4 regions of the Lactobacillus sp. M0390 genome follow, and region 4 is predicted to be linked to each of the others. Evidence: predicted binding sites of a transcription regulator. Region 4 holds the regulator's gene; each other region holds the start of a gene.

Region 1 (4,236 bases), 520 kb from region 4:
GAGATCTTGTCTGGCTCTACCATTACGCGAACTTCACGTCCTGCTTGAATGGCATAAGCCTGTTTAACTCCGTCATACCGATTGGCAATTTGTTCTAGTTCAGTTAACCGTCTAATATAGTTTTCTAAACTTTCACTTCTTGCTCCTGGTCTCGCAGAAGAAATCGTGTCTGCTGCTACTACTAGTTCAGCAATAAACGAAGTCTTCGGTACATCCCCGTGATGAGCAGCAATTGCATTAACTACTACATCTGGTTCATGATATTTTCTTGTTAATTCCACACCTATTTCTACGTGTGAGCCTTCAATATCATGATCGATGGCTTTTCCTATATCGTGTAATAATCCCGCGCGAACCGCTAATTTTTCATTTAAACCTAGCTCAGCCGCCATTGTGCCGGCTAATTTTGCCACTTCAATCGAGTGACCTAAAACATTTTGTCCATATGATGTCCGATACTTGAGTCGACCTAATGTTTTAACCAATTCAGGATTCATTTTGTGAATTCCTAATTCCATTAGGGCGCTTTCACCAGCTTCATAAATATCGTCGTTGACCTCTTTACGAGCCTTATCAACCATTTCTTCGATTCTAGCAGGGTGAATCCGTCCATCCTTAATTAAACGTTCCATTGCTCGTTTTGCAATTTCACGTCTAATTGCGTCAAAACCACTTAGTGTAACTACTTTTGGAGTATCATCAATGATTAAATCAACACCAGTAAGGGCTTCAAAAGAACGAATATTTCTACCTTCACGGCCAATAATTCGTCCTTTCATTTCTTCATTAGGCAAATCAACAACCGATACTGTAGTCTCAGCCACAGTATCAGCTGAACTATTCTGAATGGCATCAATAATGATTTTATGAGCATAGTGATCAGCTTTTGCCTTAACTTCCTCATTACTATTTTGAATCATTTCCGCACGTTCTTTAACTAACTCATCAGATAGTTGACTAAGAACCATCTTTTTACCCTGCTCTTTATCCAAATGAGCTACTTCGTAGAGCTTATCTTGGCTTTGCTGTACTAGCTCATCAGCTTCTTTAATTTTTTCATCTAAATCAGCTTTTTGTTTTACTAATTGGTTTTCCTTCTCGGTTAGTCCATCCTCTTTTTCGATCAACAAAGAATTCTTGTGATTGAGTGTATCTTCTCGTTGTTTTAAGCGATTATCATCACGTGCAATTGCGTCACGCTTTGTGTTTAGCTCATCTTCAACTTTTTGTCGATATTCTTGAATCTGTTCTTGAGCTTCAAGAATTTTCTCTTTTTTGGTATTTTGTGCACTTTGCTTAATAGCATCTGCTGCCTGCTTTTGTGCGTTGACTTCAGCTTTTGCGGCATCTACTTGTGCTTTTGCTTCGGTTAAAATATGGTCAGCATCACTTTGCGCATTTTGGACTTTTTTCTCCCAAATGTTCTTTCGAACAGCATAGCCAATGACTGTACCAACTAAAATTGAAATAATAGCAACCGCGACGGGAATCAATATTGTATTTGTCATGATTACTATCGCCTTTTTTATTTTTAGATTATTTACACATAATTAATAATAATGAACCGCGAGAACGATGTCAAACAAGTAGAAAAAAACCTTGATCCAAATTATAGATCAAGGTTAATCTCCTCAATTTTAGTTACTTTTGTTGTCGGTTTCCTTTTTTTCGGAAACCTCCTTTTCAGCATTCTCGGCTTCTTTAGCCTTTTTGCTTTTAACTTTTTCAGGGTCTTCACGCTCAGCAATTGACTCTTCATCAATTCCATAAGCCTGCCTTACCTTCTGTTGAACTTCATCATAAATATCAGGATGGTCTTCAAGATATGCCTTGGCATTTTCACGCCCTTGACCAATTCTTTCATCGTTATATGAATACCAAGAACCCGCTTTAGCAACAATATCTTTATCAGCGGCCATATCAAGTAATTCACCACTTTGTGAAATACCCTTGCCGTACATCATATCAACTTCAGCAACTTTAAATGGCGGTGCAACCTTGTTTTTAACCACTTTAATTTTTACTCGGTTACCAGTAATTTCGCCACCAGTTTGCTTGATTTTTTCTGCTCTTCTAATCTCTAGTCTAATCGTAGAATAGAACTTAAGGGCACGGCCACCAGGAGTAGTTTCTGGATTACCAAACATAATACCGACTTTTTCACGAATCTGATTAATAAAAATTGCAATCGTTTTTGTCTTATTAATGTTTCCTGACAGCTTACGTAAGGCCTGACTCATCAAACGAGCCTGCAAACCAACGTGACTGTCACCCATTTCACCATCAATTTCTGCTTGAGGTACTAAGGCAGCTACAGAGTCAACAATTAAAATATCAATCGCGCCACTCGTAATCAGTGTGTCCGCAATTTGCAAACCTTCTTCACCAGTATTTGGCTGGGATAGGATAAGTGAGTCAACATCAACACCTAAAGCTTCCGCATATGCTGGATCCATTGCGTTTTCCGCATCAATATACGCAGCCGTTCCGCCACGCTTTTGCACTTCAGCTACAGCGTGCAAAGCAACCGTAGTTTTACCTGAAGATTCAGGTCCATAAATTTCAACAATTCTGCCTCGCGGATAGCCGCCAACCCCAAGAGCTGCATCTAATGCAAGCGAGCCGGATGGAACGGTTGAAATTTTGGTATCCGCCTTGTCGCCCATGCGCATAACGGCACCTTTACCAAAATTCTTTTCGATTTTTTTCAGCGCATTTTCCAATGCAGCCTGCTTTTCATCTTTGGCCAAGAATTTTTTCCTCCTCTAGTATCTAGTCCTCAATTTAGTACTTACTAATTATACTTTGATTTAGTGTATATTTGCAAGAAAAAGCGAACAAATGTTTTAAAATTACTTTCTTACTAATAAGTACGCTAGAACTAACAATAATTTTTTGCAATTTAATTTCTTAGCCCTTTTGGTTGCAACCATTTTTGTAAAAAGTTCAGAAGTAAATCTGCCAAAATTGCCATTAACGCGGTTGGCAATGCACCTGCTAAAATAATTGCACTACCGTTAGTTGCATTGGTACCACGGATAATTATATCGCCTAATCCTCCTGCACCAACAAAAGAACCAATTGATGTGATTCCAATTGCAATCACGAGAGCATTTTTTAATCCGGCAATAATTACTGACATTGATAACGGAAGTCGCACCAGATAGAGCAACTGCCATTTAGTCATACCCATCCCTTTACCTGAGTCAATGACATTTTTATCAACACTCTTCATTCCAGTATATGTATTTTTAATAATTGGTAATAAAGAATAGAGTGTCACCGTCACTATTACTGTCATTACACCTAGTCCCATCGCAATCATAATTATTGAAAGCAATGCAAGTGACGGAATTGTTTGAATAAAGTTGGCAATTTCTACAACAAAGTTACCTAAGTGTGCATTTCTAGAAATAAAAATTCCAATGGGAATTCCAACTACAGCAGCAAACAGTACACCGTAAATCGAGATTAAAAACGTACGGTTAAATTGTTGCAAAACGTAACTGCCATTGTGCTGGTAATAATAAATAAATTGTTGCCACAAACCTAATTTTGACATTATTTTTGCCCCCTAAAGTAATTGTGCTTGACCAAGAATTGATGAGCGACAGTAGCAGGCTCAAGTAATTTATCATCCACTTGATAATTCATTGCCCTAATTTCATGGACATTAATATTACCTACTAATCTACTTAAAAGCGGCTTCAAATCTGGATGCTCACGTAAAAGATAGTTATTAATCAACATCCCGCAGTTATATGGTGGGAAAAAGTGCTTATCATCTTTTAGTAAGTGTAATTTATAGCTATCAATCCGGCCATCAGTTGAATAGCCTAAAATGACATCCATCTTTCCACTCTTCAAAGCTGAATATACTAATCCGATATTCATTGGGTGTGCTTTTGAAAAGGTAATGCCATACGCTGTCTGAAAGGCAGGATAACCAACACCAGGAGCATTGACCCATTCGGATGCAACTCCGAAAGAAAACTTATCCTTCACCTTTTTCAGATCAGAAATATTATATAGATGATATTTTTTCTGATCTTTTGCTCTTACCATAAAGGCATAGTTGTTTGCGAAACCATAAGTTGGCAGATAAGTTTGATCCCATCTTTTCTTTACTTCTCGCCTAACTGTTTCATTCGCCTTTTTTGAATCCTTAATTGCTGGTAATAGTAAATTGGCGGTCAATTCACCACCATCATAGGCCGCAGCTTGAATGTCAGCATC
Region 2 (4,236 bases), on a different contig from region 4:
ATTTTATTTTATGGCCTGACGGGTTGTAAACATAATCGCTCTCAAGCAGCGTGACTTTTCCTTTGATTTTCTGAGCTGCTTCTACTGTTTGGGGGTTAGCGGTATATGGCAAAAATAGAGTGGTGGATAGGGCCAGGGCTGTTAAGCCAATGCCAACTTTCTTGAAAAATTTCATTTTATGACCTCACAAAAAATCTCTTAAGTTAATATCATTGTACCCTAAACTGATATTTAAAATGGTTTTATTATATAAATTACCTAAACTTTTGCGTGGCTTTCAATATTTTCGCGTGATTTAGTTAGTTTTCAAATTAAGTAATAAAAATAGAGTTAAACCACTCTTATTTGGTGGACTAACTCCATTTTTTTAATTTAACTCCATTCAGCGAAGTTTAAAGTACTTAATTGAATTTTGGTTGTGTCAAGTAGCCAAATTGCCTGTTTTACTTGTGCAATCGTTGCTTTTGGAGATTGTAAAATAGAAGAAGCAATCATCAAAGCATTATTATAATTACTTACTGCACTTTGTTGCTCACACTTAACATTCTTGTTATTCTTATTTTCCTCAAATTTTCTTTGCAATTCTTGCTTATCCTTATTTGTTGCTACTTTCTGATCGTTCTCAGCATCTTTAGCAGTATTGAGAGGAGTAAGTTTAATTCCGCTTGCAAAAGTAACTTCACTAGCTTTGACGAAGCTGTTAGTATAACGCATCTTATCTTCTGTCGATTCAATTAGTTTATTGCTTTTATCAAACTCTGGTTTTTTAAGGTCAGTGCCGTCGTTATTAACAAAATAGCTTCTGTCTATTCTGTAGGTTAAAAAGTGATAAAACAGTTCTGCTTTGTTTTCGCTAGGTACCCATAAGTAATAAAGACCATCAACGGTCAAGAGGTTTTGCTCACGGTTCCTGTAACTGATACCTGTTGGAGTACCGTTAAAATTATAGAATTTAGTATTTGTCGTAGTATTAGGCCTTACATAGGTGAATGTAAGTTCATCGTAACTTGATGTTGGCAAATAGTTTCTCAATTTAATGTAACTTTGACCAACATATTCGTTAGGATAATCGTGCAGGCGATAGATATAGCCTTCAAAGTCTTCTGCCCAAGGCGCAACCGCTAAATCAACTTTGATTTTTTGACCCTTTTTTAGAACGTGCTTAGTAGAATCATTGGCTAATGTTTGAGTTGACGTCTTTTTGAGAACAGTAGCATAAGTAACGCCATTATACATAAGAGGATACCCATCTATGCTATCAACGTTATTTGCGCTAATATAACGATTTTTCCCTATTGCATAACAGTCTTTACCATTAACTGTTTCTGTCGGCAAATAATAAAAGGTTGCCTTTTGCTCAGAAACGTTAAATTTTTCAAAGTAATATTTTTGCTTGGATTGAGTTTGCTTAACCTGCCCCTGATAGTTAACGACAGATTTGACTGGTAGAGTTTCGCCTTTTAGTTTACCGGTTTTAGTATAGATTGCAGATCTGTGATTCAAAACCAGCTTACCGGTCTTAGAGCTTTTGCCGTTAACGTTATTGACATCACCGTCATTAATATATTCTCCTTGACCAATTTTATAGTATTTTTGCCCATTAATCATTATTGTGCCGTAATAATCTAAGGAGTCGACATCAAAAAAGGAAACATAGCAGAAACCATTAACATCTACTTCAATTACAGAATAATTCCCGCTTTTTCTTGCTTTAAGTCTTTGACCATATTGATTATATACGGGTGCGTCATTAACTAAAGTAATTCTGTTTTTAGCTAATTTTTGTGTTTTTGGCGCAGCTTGGACTGTTTGAACATGATTTAGACTTGGCAGCAGTGGACTAATTGTTAATACTGCTGCGGCTATACCAAGACCAATTTTCTTAAAAAATTTCATATTTTCACTTTATTATATGTGACGTTGTACCCAATATAATTATAACGTGGACTAGTTAATAAAGTTAGAGCAAACCAATGTTCTTTTATTTTTGCTAGCGGACAAATACTTGTATAATTAGGGTAAGTAAGTGTTTAGAAGTAAATAAAGAAGATGTAATAATGAAGCAAGAATCATTGTTTGCAAATAATGGTGAAAATGAGCCATTAGCTAACCGTGTACGTCCCCAAAATCTAGATCAATTTGTAGGACAGGAACAACTTTTGGGACCAGGAAAAATATTGCGGGAAATTATTGATAATAATCAAGTTTCTTCAATGATTTTTTGGGGTCCACCGGGAGTTGGGAAAACAACTTTAGCAGAAATTATTGCTAGGCAAAGTCAGGCCAGCTTTTTTAATTTTAGTGCGGTTGATAACAGTATTACCAAGATTCGTAAAATTATGAAGCAAGCTGAAGCAGAACACGAAATGGGGCAAAAGACACTAGTCTTCGTTGATGAAATCCATCGCTTTAATAAAGCACAACAAGATGCATTTTTACCCTACGTTGAGCGTGGCAGTATTACTTTGATTGGAGCTACTACTGAAAATCCTTCGTTTGAAGTCAACTCGGCTTTGCTATCACGCTGTAAAGTGTTTGTTTTAAAGCCTCTAGAAGTTGCAGACATTATTAAGTTATTGAAAAATGCGCTTGCCAATCCTAATGGTTTTGGCAAGCTGTCAGTTAAAATTAGCGACCAAGAAATTAAAGCAATTGCCAAGTTTGCTAACGGTGACGCGAGAACAGCATTGAACACGCTGGAAATGGCGGTTTTAAATGGTCATAAAACTGGCAATATGGTCAGTGTAACCATGGATAGCTTGTCGCAGTTAGTCACGCAAAAGTCAGTCTTGTATGATAAAGACGGTGAGGAGCACTACAACATTATTTCAGCGCTTCATAAGTCGATGCGTAACAGCGATGTAGATGCGGCAATTTATTGGCTGTCGCGGATGCTTGAAGGTGGAGAAGATCCACTATATATTGCTCGCAGATTGGTGCGCTTTGCCAGTGAAGATATTGGCTTGGCAGATACTAATGCATTAAATGTAGCTATCAATGTTTTTCAGGCTTGTCAGTTTTTAGGGATGCCTGAATGTGATGTGCATTTGACGGAAGCAGTGATTTATCTGGCGCTTGCGCCAAAGTCAAATGCGGTTTATAAAGCTAGATTAGCTGCTGAAGATGATGTCAAAAAGACGATTGATGAACCAGTGCCATTACAGATTCGCAATGCACCAACCAAGTTAATGAAGGACCTAGGTTATGGCAAAGATTACCAATTGGCTCATTATGCTAAAGACAAGTTAACGACAATGAAAACTATGCCGCCGAGTTTAGAAGGCCATGAATATTATTTGCCAACTTCGCAAGGTCATGAAGACCGCTTTAAAAAGAGGCTGGAGCAGATTAAAGAATGGCACAGAGAAAACGATGATTAAGGCGAGACTAAGAGAGTATATAAAAAGGTATTAGATCATAAATCTAATACCTTTTTTGTTACAACTAATAACATTTATACTTTTAACTTAGTGGATATTTATAGGTTCTTCAGTAGGTTTACCCGGAAGTTTCTTAATATTAATCAGCTTTTTCTTTAGCTTGGAATGATACAAGTAAGAGCCATTGTTTGATAAGAAAACGACGCCGGACTCTTTGCCATCTGTATCTTTTAAGGTAAAAGTGCTGTTACTTACACGTTTATAAGTGCCTCTTTCAAATTTGTGTCCGTCTACGTATATGGCATATTTGGGTTTCGTGCCACAGGAAATTTCTACATGAGGATTTAAAGCATTTCCTGGTGTTGCAGTATTAGTAAAACCACCATAAATGGTAGGCGGTTTTCTAGTGGTATAGAGCAAAAAGCCTAATGTTACGATAAGTAAAAGTGCGAGAACGCAGGTGCTGATTTTGTAGCCGTTTTTCTTCATGAATTTTTCTCCTGTTGATAAGGTAAAAGAAACTGGTTTAACCAGCTAATATAAAAGATGGGTTCTATTATCTATATATAATAATAGAAATAGATTTTTGTCAAACGTAATTAAGCAAGATATAGAGCAGCGATAATGTAATTATTTCTAAATAAAATACCTTTGTATATATTATATAAAATTTGAGCAATGTCACCGTTAGGGTAGTGTTGAATTTGATTGGTAGAAACACCAAGAAGAGTTTTGACTGTAACTTCTAGTCCGGCTTCTTCGCGAAATTCACGTTTGCAGGCATCTTCAGCCGATTCGCCAAACTCTAAAGCTACACCTGGTAAACCCTAACGCTTAAAATCACTGCGTTTTTGCA
Region 3 (4,236 bases), 180 kb from region 4:
AGGCAAACTTCAAGATATCAATTTTTTCGGCTAATTTACAAAAAAGCTGCCTAATTTTTTCGACCTCTTTGGCTGTCACTTCTTTTAGTTTAAAACTAGTATAGATAATCGATTTCTTGTGTTGTCTGAAAAGACTTTGTTGTGATGATGAAGCCATTATTTGTTCGTCGTCATATGTGAATGACAGGTTTTTCATCATATTGGCAAGATTAATTAGATCTGCTTTTAAATTAGATGTAGGAGTTGTAGTTTTTTCATTTGTCTCATTCCTAGCAGCAATAACTAAATTTACTACGTCATTGGATGTAACCAACATTGAAGCCTGAGCCTCATTAATTTTAATATTAAATGTGTGTTCAAGATCTAAAAGCAAGCGTACTAAGTCCAGAGAATCTAAATCAGAAACACGGTTTACATGATACTTGTTTAAAATAGAATCTACTTGAGCCTTTATATCCTTATCCTTGTTCTCATCTGAGTTCAACGTGTAATACTCATTAATCATTTTTTCCGTTGCAAATTTACGATTATAGGTATAGCTAAAATGATCTACCTTTAAGATAATTGGTTTTATATAATCTGGAAGTTTGGATAAGATTACTTCTTCTTGGTTATTTGAGCTAATATAAAATATATATATTTTGCCCTTAAAGTACTTTACAACTGCAGATTTGATAGACTCGATTGACGATGCAATTGCCTGAATTTCGCCTAACTCAATACGAATACCATTGACTTCGATTTGATCATCTTGACGATTAAGAAAGACTAATTCATTATCCTGATTCCTAAAGACATTATCGCCAGTAGAATAATATTTATGACCGGCAATTGTTATAAAGCTTTCATTGTTTTTAACTGGATCTAGTAGATAACCTTGTGTAAGACCCTTGCCTCCTATGTAGAGTTCGCCCTTCTCTACTTCTTTTAGTCTGTCCTTATCAAAAATTTTAGCAACGGCTCCATCCAAGGCTTTGCCGATTGGAACAAACTCTTGTTCATTTCCAGTTAATTCATGACATGTTGCGTATAATGTGGTTTCGGTTGGACCATATAAGTTAAAAACTCTACATCCATTGGATAAAGTTGTTTTCAATTTGTTGGCCAATGAAATTGGAAAATTTTCACCTGCAATCATAACGCATTTGAGTTGGAGGAAACATTGGTTATCGGTTATATCCAATAACGCATCAGCAAATGATGGTGAAAGGGATAGATGAGTAATTTTTTGTTTACTAAGTACAGCCGGAACTTCCCTAATGCTGTACCCCTTTTCTAAACAAACCAGAATACAGCCAGTAACAGCGGGAGCTAATATTTCACTTATAGAGACGTCAAAAGAGTATGGGGTTGAAAACAAGAAACTGGAATTTTGATTAATATCAATTAAAGGATAAAGAGTGTCGACAATCCAATTAATATTTTTTTCTGCTAAAAAAACTTTTTTTGGTATTCCCGTACTGCCAGAAGTTGAAAGGATATAAACCGTATCATTATTCTCGAATTGCGCACTTTCTATATTTTGATATGTACAGTCTTCCTTGGAGTCAAAGTCATTAACTTTAATGATTTCTTGCTCTGTTTCTACTGCGAAATCAACTAGTAAGGTGTCAAATTCAACGTCTTCAACTCGTTTTACTGCTTCCGGTAATTTTAAAGCAGAAACTAGTGGCATAGGTATCCTACCAGATAACCAAATTCCAAGTACTGTTGGCAGCACAAAGCAAGTATCATTAAGATAATATGCCACTATTTTTGAACCTTGTTTTCGATCAAGCTCTTGAGCAATTTGCACTGCAATATTTTTTACTTCTTTAAAAGAATAACTCCTAGATTTACTTGTTACAGCTATTTTGGTTGGATTACTTTCAACCTGCTCTTTAAATTTGTTTATTATATACATACACACTGCCTAATTTCTTTTTAACATTTGAAGTAATTATATTACTCTTTTAACTAATATAAAAGATATATATTGTAAAATTATTAAAAAAATATTAATCTTGTATATTGACTTTTATGTCAAAATAAGTAATGCCTCCAAATGCTTATAAAAGCTTTGCTTTTAGTCGGTTAGTTAAGGCTAATCTTAGTAATGTATTCTTAAATTAATGATGTATTTTTCGATAATGATATTGTTTAGATAAGCAGTCATCTAGCTTTATCTAATAAAATATTACTTATTTAATATTATTATATAGTTATATATTGGGTGAATAAATGTGCTATCTAGATAGGCTTTTTTGCTCTATTCAGAAATTTATTATACGAGATTAGCTTCAAATGGTTGTTTTAATCACTCTTTTTAGCAAAAAGACAAACATACATTCCGTTTTTGCTTTATAATGATAAAAAAGCATAGTTAGGAGAACTACGTGGAAACTAAAAAGTACTTAGACCTTATTGAAGAAGAATTGAAGAAAATGCCTGATTTTGTTAAAGAGTATAATTTTGGTACCAATCACTCATTAGCAACTTCTTACCAATATTTGACTGAAATCAGGCGTTTTTTTGATTGGTTAAGGCAAGAAGGAATATCTGACGCTGAAGACAACCAGCATATTACTACTGATACTTTGGCTAATCTTCAGCGTAACGACATAATGCTTTATATCAATTACTTGGGGCATGTTAAAAACCAACAGGGTAATTTAAATTCCCCTACTACAATTAACCGTTCAATCAATGCATTGCGCTCTTTATTTAAGTTTTTAACCATCACAGCCGACAATAACAATGGTGAGCCTTATTTCGAAAGAAATGTTATGTTGAAGATTGACTCACTTAACAATACAAAAACGTTAAACTACCGCGCACATATTTTGGAATCCCACATGTATACTGGTGATTTAAAATATCAGTTTTTGGATTTTATTGATAAAAATTTTGAAAAGCAGTGCAACAAGCATGCCCTGCCATCTTTTAAAATCAATAAAGAACGCGATATGGCAATTATTGCCCTTATTTTAGGAACTGGAATAAGGGTTTCTGAGTGTGCAGGAATTGACTTAGCTGACATCAATTTAAAGAAAGCCTCACTTGATGTAACCCGTAAAGGTGGTCAACGCGACAGTGTACCAATTGCAAAGTGGACGATTAAGTATTTGAACAGTTATCGTGAAATACGCAAGAAGCGTTATTTTGCTGATAAAAAGCAGAATGCCTTTTTCCTTACCAGATGGCATGGTCAAACTAAGAGAATTACAACTAATGCAATTGAAAAAATGGTTAATAAATACTCTGCAGCGTTTGGCCATCCGTTAACACCGCATAAATTGCGTCATACGCTTGCCTCCGAACTTTATGGGGTAACTAAAGATCAAGTGCTCGTTGCGCAACAATTGGGCCAAAAAGGCACATCAGCAACAGACTTATATACGCATGTTGACCAAAAGAAACAACGTGATGCTTTAAATGAAATTGCTAATGTTAAAAATCAAGGAGAAAAAAAGCTGGATTAACTATCCAGCTTTTTTATGTTAGTCACAAATAACTTGCCAATGCGGATCATGTGCAGCCTTTAAGCACATTTTTACTTCATCTGCAGTAGTACGATTTACTGATAATGGTGGAAGATGATCAACGTCAAAATAATCATATTCGGTCGTTTCAGTGTTTACAACGAATTTACCGCCAAGTTCTTTGCAAAGGAAAAAGACACTGCAACAATTAATTGCACGCTCTACTCTTTTTTGATTATGAACACTAACGGATTTATCAATTAGCGCAATTACTTTTTCAATTTCGACTTCGCGTCCAGCTTCCTCCTTAACTTCTTTGATGCAATTTTCAGTCGTTGTTAAATTAGGATCACACCAGCCACCTGGCATTGACCAATGTTCATCAGTCGTTTCTTTAACAAGCAAGATCTTCCCGTCATTAAAAATCGCGGCGCGAACTGCTAATTTTGGAGTCTGGTAACCATCATCGCTACTAAAGAGTTCTTTTACCTGTTTTATTGGTAAACCAGTCTTAGCAGACATCATTTCTGTAGCAATTTCCCTAATTCTGGTATATCGCTCTAGGTCAAAACGGTCGTGACCGTATGCTAATCCGTCTTGAGCAAGACTTTGAAGTTCAATTGCCCAATTAGTAAATTGATCTCTTTTTTCCATGTTTATTTACCTCAAGTTACAAAAAAAGCAGCCTATAAGCTGCTTCTACTTAGCCCAAATCAATCTTATCAATATCAATCATCCAGCCAATTGCAAACGATTTTTCACCCAAGTGCGTAGC
Region 4 (4,236 bases):
TTCCTTGACCAAAGGTTTTTAGGACCTTAATCCCGGAAATCGATTCCTGAGTTTTATTGTTTAAACGAGAAAAAGCAGCCTGAGATTCATCAAACGCACCGTATAGCTGATCGCCTAATTTCCATGCCCCCCAAGCAAGAAATGGTAATGGAATAAGTGCAACGATTGTTAACCGCCAATCAACAAATACTATCATTGCGACCATTGTTGTTACACTCATCAAAAGTGAATCAACTAATGTCAATACACCTTCACCCGCAACTTCCTGAATCGCTGAAACATCATTAGTGGCGTGTGCCATTAGGTCACCTGTTCTATGGCGTTGATAGAATGTACGATCCATTTCCATAAAGTGCTCAAACAGTTTAGAGCGCATTTGCAATTCTAATTCGGCTGCACCACCCCAAATTTGACGACGCCAAAAATAGCGGAAAGCATATAAAACTAACGCAGCTAGTACAATGGCTAAGATTAAAGTCGCATATTCTTGCCAAGAAATATGACCTTTATCTAATTGATCAGCCATTAAACCCAAAATTCTTGGTGGTACTAAGTTAATTATTGAAGTTAGTGCTAGAAAAGCAACACCGATTAAATAGCGTTTCTTTTCCTTTTTAAAAAACCAGCCTAACTTAAAAAATATACCCATTTTTCACCTGTCTTTCAAAATAAAAAGGCGGAAGAAATAATCCTCCGTCTGATGTCAATCTAGTTAAGATTTTATTTTTGATGTTTCATCATGTTCATCACTTGGTTTACCTTTTTAGCAGAAGGTTTTTGACCCATTTGTGACATCATGGCAACAATCATATCTTCACTGATTGGTGGATTATCTTTAAAATATTTCTTCATGTATGCTCTAGCACCATAAAATCCGCCAACAAGACCTATTAGCAGCGCTACAATAATTAATACAATTGCTAATCCTAAATTCATAAAATAATCACCTCAATTTGTCCAATAGTTATATCTTACCTAAAAAATAAGTAAATTAAAAGCTATAAATCAGTCTTTTCTCAAGCCTTTCTTACGCTGTGCCTTTTTTGCTTTTTCGGAAGTTACTTCTTTACCATTTTTATCTACGATAACCAAGTCTTCGACGTCTTGTTTAAAGCCAGCACGGAAATTTCTGATAAATTCTTTGTGAAGCTTTTGTCGCTCCTCTTCTTCTTCTTTTGTTAACCCCTGAGCTTCTTTCTTATGGTATAACTCATTGATTCTATCTGTTAGTTTTTTTTCTTGTTCTTCAGTTAATCTTTGTTCATTATTTTCAGTCATTTTTGCACCTCTCATTTGTAAAAGTCTACCTTACTTTTTGGATAAAAAAAAGAATAATTATTTAGAACGCCTGTTTGTATTAGGCAACATTATTTGTTAGAATGTAGTTAATACAAAGAATTAACTAACGAATGGGAGAAAAAAATGACCAATAAGCAAAGTTCTAAGCAACTACAAATTCTTCGTTATATATATGATACCGTTGAAAAACGCGGATTCCCTCCCACTGTTAGAGAAATTTGCCAAGGAGTTGAACTCTCATCAACTTCTACAGTTCACGGTCATCTTTCTAGATTAGAAAGAAAAGGCTTAATTGTTAAGGACGCAACTAAACCTCGAGCACTAGAAATAACAGAAGAAGGCAAAAAGGCACTTGGTGTCAAGCCTACTGATATTCCAGTTGTTGGTGATGTCACAGCAGGTCAGCCTATTTTAGCCGTTGAAGATATTGAAGATTATTTCCCACTTCCCCCTGATTTAGCTAATGATGCTGGCGACTTATTCATGCTACGAGTTCACGGTGAAAGCATGATTAACGCTGGTATTTTAAACGGAGACAATGTGATTGTCCGTAAACAAAGCTCTGCTACTAACGGTGAGATTGTTGTTGCAATGACCGATGAAAATGAAGCAACCGTCAAGCGGTTCTATAAAGAAAAAGATCATTACCGTTTACAGCCAGAAAATGATACTATGGCACCAATACTCTTGAACAGCGTTCATATCTTAGGTAAAGTGGTTGGCTTATATCGAAACAACATTATTTAGAAACTATTTATTACACCATTGAAATTTACGAACTAGTTTTATTCGGAATTCAATGGTTTTTTTCTACATTTTTGAGTCACATCTAAATAAAGCAGAAATGCAAAATTTGTCCTTTTATCTTTCCACAGCAATTATTAAAATGTAATTCACAAATTTTTGAAGTTATTTCGGTATTGAATGCTGTTATATCAATATTTGTTTTAAACTTTGTGAAATACAGCATGGTTTCACATCAGTTTCACACTTCCATTTTTTCACAAAGTTGGAAATTAAATGTTGGCTATAATATTTGCTGCTAAATTGATGGCTTTTTCACGAGCATCACTGCCCCAACCTCTTTCGTCATGATTTTCTAAGTCTTTGAGAGAATCTGCTGTAAATAATATTTGTGCAAAATCTACCCCTCTAAATTGTGCACACGCAGCCATTGCTGCACATTCCATCTCTACACAAGAGGCCCCCAGTTCTTTGGCCTGCTTTACTTTCTTGACAGTTTCCCTAAAGAAACCATCAGTTGTCCAGGTAGTTACTTCTTCAACTTTAAAGCCTTCTTGATTCAGTAACTTTTTTGTCTTTGTTAGAAACCTTGAGTTTAAATCAATATATGTTCCTGGTTTCATATAATGAAAGGATGTACCGTCATCTCTAATAGCTCTTGTAGGTAGTAGAAAATAGTTCTCTGGTAAATCAACTAAGCAGCCTGCTGATCCTATTGCTAAAATCTGTTTAACACCATAACTTATTAGCCAATCTAATAGCTCTACAGCAGCTGCAGCACCTATTTTTGCCTGACAAAAAGTAATTTTTTGTCCATCTAAATCAACCTCATATATTGGGGTTTCTCCTTCAAAGCAGTCAAAGAACCCAAGCTTTTTATGAGGATAACGAGCCAAAAAATCACTGATTACATCAGGAGTTAAGAATGCGAACAGCAGCTTGGGCTGAAAATGAAAGTGATTAATTTCTTTTTCGTGATCTCGTTCTAAAACAGCCCGCGGTTCAGGATCAAAATTTAACAAAAATGGTTCTTTCATAGTTCTTTTCCTCATTAAAAATATTTTAATAAATATTTTAACATAAACAAAAAAGAGAATCACTCCATTGCGGAGTGATTCTCTTTTACTTAAACGTGAATTAACGACGCTTTTCTGCGATTCTTGCAGATTTACCATGACGTTCACGTAAGTAGTAAAGCTTAGCACGACGTACACGACCGTGACGTAATACTTCAATCTTAGCTACTCGAGGGTCATTTACTGGGAAGGTACGTTCAACACCAACACCGGAAGCAATCTTACGAACAGTATAAGTTGCAGCAATACCTGCACCCTTACGTTTGATTACAACACCTTCGAACATCTGAATACGTTCGTGAGAACCTTCAACAACACGTACGTGAACACGAACAGTGTCACCAGCACGGAAGTCAGGAATATCATCACGTAATTGTTCTTTAGTTAATTCTTGAATTAATGGATCCATATTTTTCTCCTTCTTCGGCATTCATCAACGATTATCTACGCCAGCGGAACACCCATAACTATTAGTACATTACAATTGCACCTTTGTTATCTTAGCAAAGAAAGCTTGTAAAATCAAGCTCTTGTGTCTTCTTGTTTAATCTCTTCTAACATGGTTTTTTCTTGAGAACTAAGTTCATAATTTTCCAGTAAATCAGGCCGATACAAATACGTTGCTCGTAGCGACTCTTTATGACGCCATTCTTCAATTTTTTGATGATTACCTGAAGTCAAAACAGCTGGGACCTTCATCCCTTCAAAATCTTCTGGTCGAGTATACTGCGGGTATTCTAATAAGCCATGTGCAAAGCTTTCTTCAACTGGAGAGGCTGCGTTACCTAAAATACCAGGTAATAGCCGTACAGTTGCGTCAACCATACTCATCGTTGGTAATTCTCCACCAGTTAAAACATAATCTCCAATTGAAACAGTTTCATCCGCTAAATCATAAACACGCTGATCAAAACCCTCATAATGGCCACAAATAAAAGTTAAATTATCTTCTTTTGACCATTCCTGTGCCATTTTCTGATTGAAAGTCTTTCCTTGTGGTGCCGTAATAATCACTTTACCTTTATTGGCAAGTGAATCAAGTGCCTTTTTAATTGGCATAATTTGTAAGACCATGCCTGCGCCGCCGCCGTATGGCGTGTCATCAACATGATGATGA

What was found. Region 4 encodes LexA, which represses DNA repair genes until DNA is damaged. Its sites were predicted from a motif close to CNAACANNTGTTNG; they were not measured.
Region 1: a site for LexA is predicted at 2,835-2,848, ahead of recA (recombinase RecA). Genes of this name have one in related genera too.
Region 2: a site for LexA is predicted at 1,967-1,980, ahead of H3R25_RS07170 (replication-associated recombination protein A). Genes of this name have one in related genera too.
Region 3: a site for LexA is predicted at 2,318-2,331, ahead of xerS (tyrosine recombinase XerS). Genes of this name have one in related genera too.

What each region holds. Positions count from the first base shown of each region.
Region 1 is NZ_JACFPH010000001.1:168,399-172,634, reverse strand. Features, by position in the region: gene rny (ribonuclease Y) at 1-1,508, opposite strand, end outside; gene recA (recombinase RecA) at 1,638-2,750, opposite strand; gene H3R25_RS00805 (ABC transporter permease) at 2,903-3,562, opposite strand; gene H3R25_RS00800 (osmoprotectant ABC transporter substrate-binding protein) at 3,562-4,236, opposite strand, start outside.
Region 2 is NZ_JACFPH010000003.1:160,696-164,931, reverse strand. Features, by position in the region: gene H3R25_RS07180 (SLAP domain-containing protein) at 1-175, opposite strand, end outside; gene H3R25_RS07175 (SLAP domain-containing protein) at 373-1,896, opposite strand; gene H3R25_RS07170 (replication-associated recombination protein A) at 2,058-3,380, shown strand; gene H3R25_RS07165 (hypothetical protein) at 3,468-3,869, opposite strand; partial or broken gene H3R25_RS09065 (NUDIX domain-containing protein) at 3,980-4,192, opposite strand.
Region 3 is NZ_JACFPH010000001.1:507,700-511,935, forward strand. Features, by position in the region: gene H3R25_RS02445 (AMP-binding protein) at 1-1,903, opposite strand, end outside; gene xerS (tyrosine recombinase XerS) at 2,376-3,461, shown strand; gene H3R25_RS02455 (NUDIX hydrolase N-terminal domain-containing protein) at 3,480-4,115, opposite strand; gene H3R25_RS02460 (DegV family protein) at 4,165-4,236, opposite strand, start outside.
Region 4 is NZ_JACFPH010000001.1:689,887-694,122, forward strand. Features, by position in the region: gene H3R25_RS03275 (ABC transporter ATP-binding protein) at 1-649, opposite strand, end outside; gene H3R25_RS03280 (YneF family protein) at 721-936, opposite strand; gene H3R25_RS03285 (DUF896 domain-containing protein) at 1,006-1,278, opposite strand; gene lexA (transcriptional repressor LexA) at 1,423-2,046, shown strand; gene H3R25_RS03295 (nucleoside phosphorylase) at 2,316-3,080, opposite strand; gene rplS (50S ribosomal protein L19) at 3,181-3,528, opposite strand; gene trmD (tRNA (guanosine(37)-N1)-methyltransferase TrmD) at 3,642-4,236, opposite strand, start outside.